DNA from 2 places in the Shinella sp. 838 genome. Region 1 is predicted to be linked to the other one. Evidence: riboswitches for the same ligand, from Rfam matches in the RefSeq annotation. Region 1 holds a riboswitch; the other holds the start of a gene.
What was found. A riboswitch is a leader RNA that binds a small molecule or an ion and turns the genes downstream of it on or off. The one in region 1 is predicted to bind cobalamin.

Region 2: linked by a shared signal. The riboswitch ahead of P9A16_RS29720 (hypothetical protein) and the one ahead of P9A16_RS05925 (CbtB domain-containing protein) in region 1 are both predicted to bind cobalamin.

Annotation. Positions count from the first base shown of each region.
Region 1 is NZ_JARSBQ010000001.1:1,252,772-1,256,464, reverse strand. It holds gene cobW (cobalamin biosynthesis protein CobW) at 1-141, opposite strand, end outside; gene cobU (bifunctional adenosylcobinamide kinase/adenosylcobinamide-phosphate guanylyltransferase) at 145-669, opposite strand; gene P9A16_RS05930 (CbtA family protein) at 671-1,465, opposite strand; gene P9A16_RS05925 (CbtB domain-containing protein) at 1,478-1,654, opposite strand; cobalamin riboswitch at 1,703-2,069, opposite strand; gene P9A16_RS05920 (peptidoglycan-binding domain-containing protein) at 2,149-3,693, opposite strand, start outside.
Region 2 is NZ_JARSBQ010000014.1:162,398-166,090, forward strand. It holds gene metH (methionine synthase) at 1-1,172, opposite strand, end outside; gene P9A16_RS29720 (hypothetical protein) at 1,256-1,465, opposite strand; cobalamin riboswitch at 1,566-1,782, opposite strand; gene P9A16_RS29725 (GH36-type glycosyl hydrolase domain-containing protein) at 2,223-3,693, shown strand, end outside.

The DNA.
Region 1 (3,693 bases):
GACCCCGAGATCGCCGAACTCGTTGATGATGAGCGCGATGCGTTTTCCTCCGGCATTCTGCAGGAGGTTGCGGATCAGCGTCGTCTTGCCCGCGCCGAGGAAGCCGGTGATGACGGTGGCGGGGATCTTCTGTTGCAGCATGGCTCAACCCTTCATTTTCAGCGGCAGTCCGGCCGCGATAAAATAGACTTCGGGCACGAGGGCGGCGACCTTCTGGTGCAGCCGCCCGGCATGGTCGCGGAATTCGCGCGCCATGCGGTTTTCAGGCACGATGCCGAGGCCGACCTCGTTGGAGACGAGCACGATCCGCCCCGGCGCCTTTCGAAGAGCCTCCAGGAGACCCGAACATTCGGCGGCGATGTCGCGCTCCTCCAGCATCAGGTTCGTCACCCACAGCGTCAGGCAGTCGACGAGCACGGCCCTGTCGGCCCGGGCGACGTCAGCGATGCGCGCGGCGAGCGCCAACGGCTCCTCATGGGTGTGCCAGCCGTCGCCGCGGTCCTCCCGGTGCCTTGCGATGCGCTCGCGCATCTCGTCGTCGAAGGCGCGGCCCGTGGCGATGTAATGACGCGAGAGGCCGGTCTCGGCGACCAGCCTCTCGGCAAAAGCGGATTTTCCGGAACGCGCGCCGCCCAGAACCAGGACGGCTCCGGGCGATGTCACTGTCATATCAGGCTGCCTTGGCGATCTTCTCGTTGGCAAAGCCGAGCGAGAGGCCGAGCACGATCCAGAAGAAAAGGGTCGTGGCAAGGGCAGCGACGGCGAACTCCGCACCGAGCACGGCCGGAACGTTGCTGGAAATGTCGCTGGGCTGCGGGGCGCCATAGACCTGCGGCGCCGCGATCAGCGCAATGCCGATGACCTTGGCGACGATGTTCGGCTTGAGGAACAGCAGGTAGAGGCCGGCCGCCGACAGGATGACGGTTGCGATCCACCACACCTGGCGGTCGCCGAGATCGGCGGCAGGGAAGCCCGGAAGCTCCGGCGGCACGCCGATGGCCGGCAGCATGTGCACGGCAAGCCAGCCGGCCGCGCCCCAGAGCGCGCCGTTCGCCACCGTGATCGGATGGCCGGACACGAGGCTGAAACCGGCAAGCAACAGGCCGAAACCGGCGCCCGTGACGAGGTTTGCCAAAAGCGTGCCGGAGAACCGGCTCATGCCGAACATGATGCCGCCTTCCTCGTGATCCTCGCCCTCATGGGCATAGGCGACGGAGACCGGCGAGAGCGCGGAGGCCATGTCGAGGATGACCGCGCCGAGCGAGGAATGCTCCTGCGTCTGTGCAGCGCCTTCCGTGCCCGTGGCCGGCGTCGTGCCCTCGGTTGCGGGTGCGGCTTCGTCGCCGCCCTCGAACTCCTCGGCATGCAGGATGAGCGGCACGACTCGAGCCTCCTGGGCGGCTGTCATCAGCACGCCGGAGAACAGCCCGGCCACCAGGGCGGCCAGGAGATAACGAACGATCATGTCGAAAACTCCTTAGTGGCAGGGAAAGCCGTAGGAGTGACGCGTATCGTGTGCCGTGTCGTGCAGCACGGCGGAATTCGCAAGGCCTGCACCGAACACCAGGAAGGCGCCGAGCAAAAGAGCGCAAACACCGGCGACGAGACGGTCGTTTGCGGAAAGGGTAACAGAAGACGTAGTCGAAACAGCCATGACAACCTCCGTGCAGGCAGCGGGGAAACCTCCCCAGGTCGGACGAAATGTCCTTCACATTGGCTGGCAGGTCTCCTGGCTCGCAGCGTCGGGCGTTGAAAACGCCTGCGGGGCCCCCTCGCCTTCCCAGGCTAAGGCATCGCGAAAAGGCGGACGATTCGTAGAAGAAGAGGCGTCCAACCCCTGCTGATCGCGATGCCACCCAGTGGCTTTTCCGTCTGGTTCTCACAGCGCGAAACCAAGGCACCATTGCCCCGCTCCCCGCAGATCCTCCCATCCGGATGGGCGTCCCTCGCCACTCTACAGTCGCGGGGTCGGCCGTGATTGCAGCGCCCTGGTTGGGTCCGCCGCGTCACATTCCCATTTACTCCCCGATCCGTTTCCGGATCCGGGAACCATCCAATAGTCTGGATGATTATGCTTCCACCCCCGGGAAGTCAATCGACCGGCAGCGTCATCACCTGTGCTGAAACCGCCGCCCGGCCGTCGTATTCTCAATAGCCGGGGATGATCACCAGACCGCCGCCATCGTTGTAGTAGCCGTCGTCGCGGTAGTAGCGCTCGTAGTAGCCGTCGACGGGGCCTTCCAGCACGTCATAGTCCTGCTGGTAGCGGCGCTGGCGATTCTGCCGGGCCTCGGCATATTGCGCAGCCTGCCGAAGGGCACGGTACTGCTGGCGGGAAAGATAACCATCGGCGCGGTAGCCCGACGAGCCCTGCCAGGCGGCGATCGCCGAACGGGTGCGCGAACCGAAGACGCCATCGACGCCGTAGGTGTTGAAGCCGAGCATGCTGAGCCAGCGCTGCGCCTGGGCGCGGGTCGAGCGCTCCATATAGGCCTCGCGCCGGTCGACGATCGGCTGCTCGGCCTTGCGCTCAGTCTCGACAATCGCCGTTTCGCTGTCCGTCCTGGGCTTTGCTTCCTGCCGGGCGGTGTTTGACAGCGCCGACAGGCGCTCGCGCGCATCGGCGACGAAGCGGCCGTCCGGATATTCGTCGAGATAGGCGCGGAAAGCCTTTTCCGAGCCGTCGAGCACGGCCTTCTGGAAAGTCTCTTCCTCGCGCTTGGCCGCATCGTCGGCCTGCTCGACGGCAAGGCCGCGGTCCTTCCTGTCGGCGCCCTGCGCTTCGTTTTCACGGGCGGCAGTCGCCGTGTCGTTCTCCTGCGCGGCACGCTCGGCGGCGGCCGCCTCCTCGGCGCGCTTTTCAGCCTCTTCTGCAAGGCGGGCCGCCTCGGCAGCCTTCGCCTCGGCATCGGCAGCCGCCTTCGCGGCTTCCGCCTTCAGCCGCTCCACCTCGGCCGCCTTTTCTTCGGCAAGCTTGCGTGCAGCGGCGGCCTCTTCCTCGATCCGCGCCTTCTCGGCCGCAGCCGCCTTCTCCGCTTCGACGCGCTTGGCTTCGGCTTCGCGCCGGGCCGCGGCTTCCTCTTCCGCACGCGCCTTTTCCGCAGCGGCCGTCTCTTCGGCCTTTCGTCGTTCGGCTTCCGCCTTCAGCCGGGCCGCTTCCTCCGCCTTGGCCTTGTCGGCGGCAGCCGCGGCCTCCGCTTTCAGCCGGTTGGCCTCGGCAGCCTGCTCTTCGGCGCGTTTGCGGGCAGCCGCTTCCTTCTCTTCCGTCTCCGCCTTCAGGCGTGCGGCCTCTTCGGCCCGGGCCTTCTCCGCCGCTGCGGCTTCCACGCGCGCCTTCTCGTCGGCCGCAGCCTTTTCCTCGGCAAGCTTGCGCACTGCTGCGGCCTCTTCGGCCCTCTTCGCATCCGCTTCCGCCTTCAGGCGCGCAGCCTCTTCGGCCCGGGCCTTCTCCGCCGCTGCGGCTTCCACGCGCGCCTTCTCGTCGGCCGCAGCCTTCTCTTCGGCAAGCTTGCGCGCCGCCGCAGCCTCTTCGGCCTTCTTCACGTCCGCTTCCGCCTTCAGGCGCGCGGCTTCCGCGTCCGCCTTCGCCTTTTCCGCCTCCGCCGTTTTGCGCGCATCCTCCTCAGCCTTCAAGCGGGCCGCCTCGGCGTCGGCCTTTGCTTTTTCAGCCTCGGCGGTCTTGCGGGCCGCTTC
Region 2 (3,693 bases), on a different contig from region 1:
AGCTTGCGGAATTTCGCCGAGCCCGTGACGTTGGTGCGCTCGCCGACATTCACGAAGGGGATAGCCTCGGTCAGCGTGAAGGGCTCGAGGCCCGAGAGGCGCATGTGGCGCGGTATGTCGGGGATTGCGCGCGGTGCGTGGCGTGCGGCGGCCGCCGCAATGGCGCGGATATGGTCCGGCGTCGAGCCGCAGCAGCCGCCGACGATGTTGACGAGGCCATCGCGCATGAAGCCCTCGATCTGGGCGGCCATTTCCTCCGGCGTCTCGTCATATTTGCCGAAGGCGTTCGGCAGGCCGGCATTGGGATAGGCGCAGACGAAGGTTTGCGCGACGGAGGAGATCTCCGCGAGATGGGCGCGCATGGCGTTGGCACCGAGTGCGCAGTTGAGGCCGATGGAGAAGGGATCGGCGTGGCGTACCGAGTTCCAGAAGGCTTCCGGTGTCTGACCGGACAGCGTGCGGCCCGAGAGGTCGGTGATCGTGCCCGAGATCATGACGGGCAGCTCGATGCCCTTTTCCTCGAAGACTTCGCGGGTGGCGAAGATCGCCGCCTTGGCATTCAGCGTGTCGAAGATCGTCTCGATCAGGATGATGTCGGCGCCGCCGTCGATGAGGCCGCGCAGCTGGTCCGCATAGGCGCGCTTGAGGTCGTCGAAGGTGACGGCGCGGTAGCCGGGATTGTTGACGTCAGGCGAGATGGAGGCCGTGCGGTTCGTCGGGCCGAGTGCGCCGGCGACGAAGCGGCGGCGGCCGTCCTTTTCGGTGGCCCTGAGGCCGGCGCGGCGGGCAAGGCGGGCGCCGTCACGGTTCAGTTCATAGACCATGTCCTCCATGCCGTAATCGGCCTGGGCGATGGTCGTGGAGGAGAAGGTGTTGGTTTCGAGAATATCCGCACCGGCCAGCGCGTAGCGATAGTGGATGTCCTCGATCGCGCCGGGCTGGGTTAGTGTCAGGAGGTCATTGTTGCCCTGCTGGTGACATGCGCAATCGCCGAAGCGATCGCCGCGGAAATCCTCTTCCACCAGCTTCAGCGTCTGGATTTCCGTGCCCATGGCGCCGTCGAGCACCAGGATGCGCTCGCGTGCGGCGGCCTGAAGGGCAGCGAGAATCTCGCGCCCATCGCGTGGCGGCAGTTCAGGTCCGAACAGGGTGTCCAGGTGCGATTCGGCCACGGCAAAGCCCTCCGGTGCAATAATCCTGCACCGGAAATCACATAAAGATATCTTTATGTCAATATGTCTTTATGCCTTAGCAGTCAGTGCATCGGTCGATTCGACCCGGCCAGGGAGGCGAACAGCGCCTTCAGTCTGGCGATGTCGGGATCGACCTTTTCATAGCGCGAGAGTTTCTGGACCTCCTTCAGCGCCTCGACGGCAAGGTCGGCGCCGTGTGGCTGCCAGAGCAGCCAGGAGATGAAGATGGATTCCGGTTTCCCGGCGAAACCATTGTCGGTGATGGCAAGCATTTCTTCCCCAATCGGAAAATTGGGGGATGACCGGACGCACGCTGCTGGAACTTCGCCCGGAGGCGACAAGCAAGCGCACCACTGGGACACCCCGCCCATGGACGTTACGACTGTCAGGGCAGGTCTCCTGGCTTGCGGGTCATCGCGTCTGTCTCGCCTTCCCGGTGAAATCCACCAGTGGCATGGAGCGACAGCAGCTCGCCGTTCACAGTTGCGGGGGCAGCGCCGGTCTTGGTGCTCCTTTCGGAGCATCGCACCGGCTTCCCTCTTAGCCTCCGAGCCAATCGACTCGGAAGACCCTGACGGCGTCAAACTGGCTTGGCGCCGGCACCGAGTCAATGGTGCAAGGCTCCGTTCGGCGGTTTGGACACAGCTTGGCGGGCAGCCAGATGGGCGGGCGGGAACTTTTTCCTGCCGCATCCATTTGCCATTCCCCTGCTCCTTGTGTCCGCTCGCCTCCTGCGAGGGCGCACGATTCACCAAAACCGCAGATGAGGGTCGATGCTGCGCCATCCGGTCATGTTGACATGTTGCAAGTCTCTGTCCTTACGGCTAAAAAATGCCGTTTTCATGCACCACGCGGCCAGGATGCCAACCAGCGTGTCGCTTGAGCCATGTCCATTCCAATCGCGCCGTCCGGGCGCTGTTTGGTCACATGGCTGATCGCGGCACCGAGATGAAACCTGCCCGCAAAAAACCGTTCGGCGCAAAGGCCGTCGCCGGATGGTTCCATATGGCCGGATCCAGAATCAGAAACATGCCCCTTCACAATACGCCGCAAGCCCCTTCGCGCGACGCCGACGCCAAGCAGATCGATTATAACGATTCGATCCGCGCCACCTATCTGTCGCTGGAGGAGCTCGCCGATTGCGGTGAAGCGCTGGCGCGCGACAAGACCGCGGCGCTGCCCGGCTTCCACCCTTTCGAATTCCGCGCCCGGCACAAGGAAAACGAGAAGGAAATCTTTCGCGTCTATCGCGCCACGGCCAAGGATGTCGAAGCCGGTGCGCAGATCACGCCGGCGGCCGAATGGCTGCTCGACAACTACTACGTCGTCGAAGAGGCGATCCAGGAAGTGCGACGCGATTTTCCGCGCCGCTTCTATCGCCAGCTTCCGACCATCGAGATCGAAGGGCAGGTGATGCCGCGCACGCTGGCGCTTGCCTGGCTCTATGTCGCGCACACCCATAGCGGCGTCTCGCATGAGGGGCTGACGGCTTTTGTTCAGGGCTTCCAGAAGATCGACGCGCTGAAGATCGGCGAGCTCTGGGCGCTGCCCTCCTTCATCCGCTTCGTGCTGCTTGAAAACCTCCGCCGCATTTCCAGCCGCGTCGAGCGTTCGCGCAAGATGCGTTTCAAGGCCAACGAGGTGGCCGATGAGCTGATCCGCCTCAACGATCCGGAAAAGTCCATCGCGCATCTCCAGTCGCTGGAAAGCTTCATCGAGGACAATACGTTCGTCATCCAGCTGCTTTATCGCCTGCGCGACGGCCTCCAGGCCTCCGGCGCGGTGATCCAGTGGCTGGAGCGCAAGATCGAGAGCCGCGGCAGCGACCTCGAAGAACTGATCGTCGCGGAGAACAACCGCCTCTCCTCCGGCAACGTCACGATGAGTTCGCTCATCAAGAGCCTGCGCTCGGTGGACGATACCGAGTGGCCGGTCTGGTTCGAAAGCGTCAGCCGCCTCGACGAGGCGCTGCGCCAGGGGTCCGACTACAGCGACCTCGATTTCGGCTCGCGCAACAAGTATCGCAACACGATCGAGCGCTTCGCCCGCAGATCCGGCAAGACCGAGCTTGAGGTGACCGAGACGGCACTGGCGATGACCGCGGAAGACGCCGCGGCGCATGTCGAGGACCTCGACTACGAGGCCAATGTCGCCGCCTTCCTCGTGGGCAAGAAGCGGAAGCTGCTCGAAAAGCGCATCGGCTACCGGCCGTCGATCGTCCAGCGCATCGTGCGTTTCGGCCGCAAGCTCGACTGGTTCGCCATTGCCGGACCCAATATCATCCTGACGCTGCTGGCGATGATCGCGGTCTATTATTTCCTCGATCAGCTCGACATTCCCGACGGCGCATGGCTGATCATGCTGGTGCTTTTCGCGCTGCCGGCGTCCGAAGGGGCGACGGGCCTGTTCAACACGCTTGTCACCTTCTTCGTCACGCCGTCGCGCCTTGTCGGCTACGAGTTCAAGGACGGGATTCCCGAGGATGCGCGCACGCTCGTCG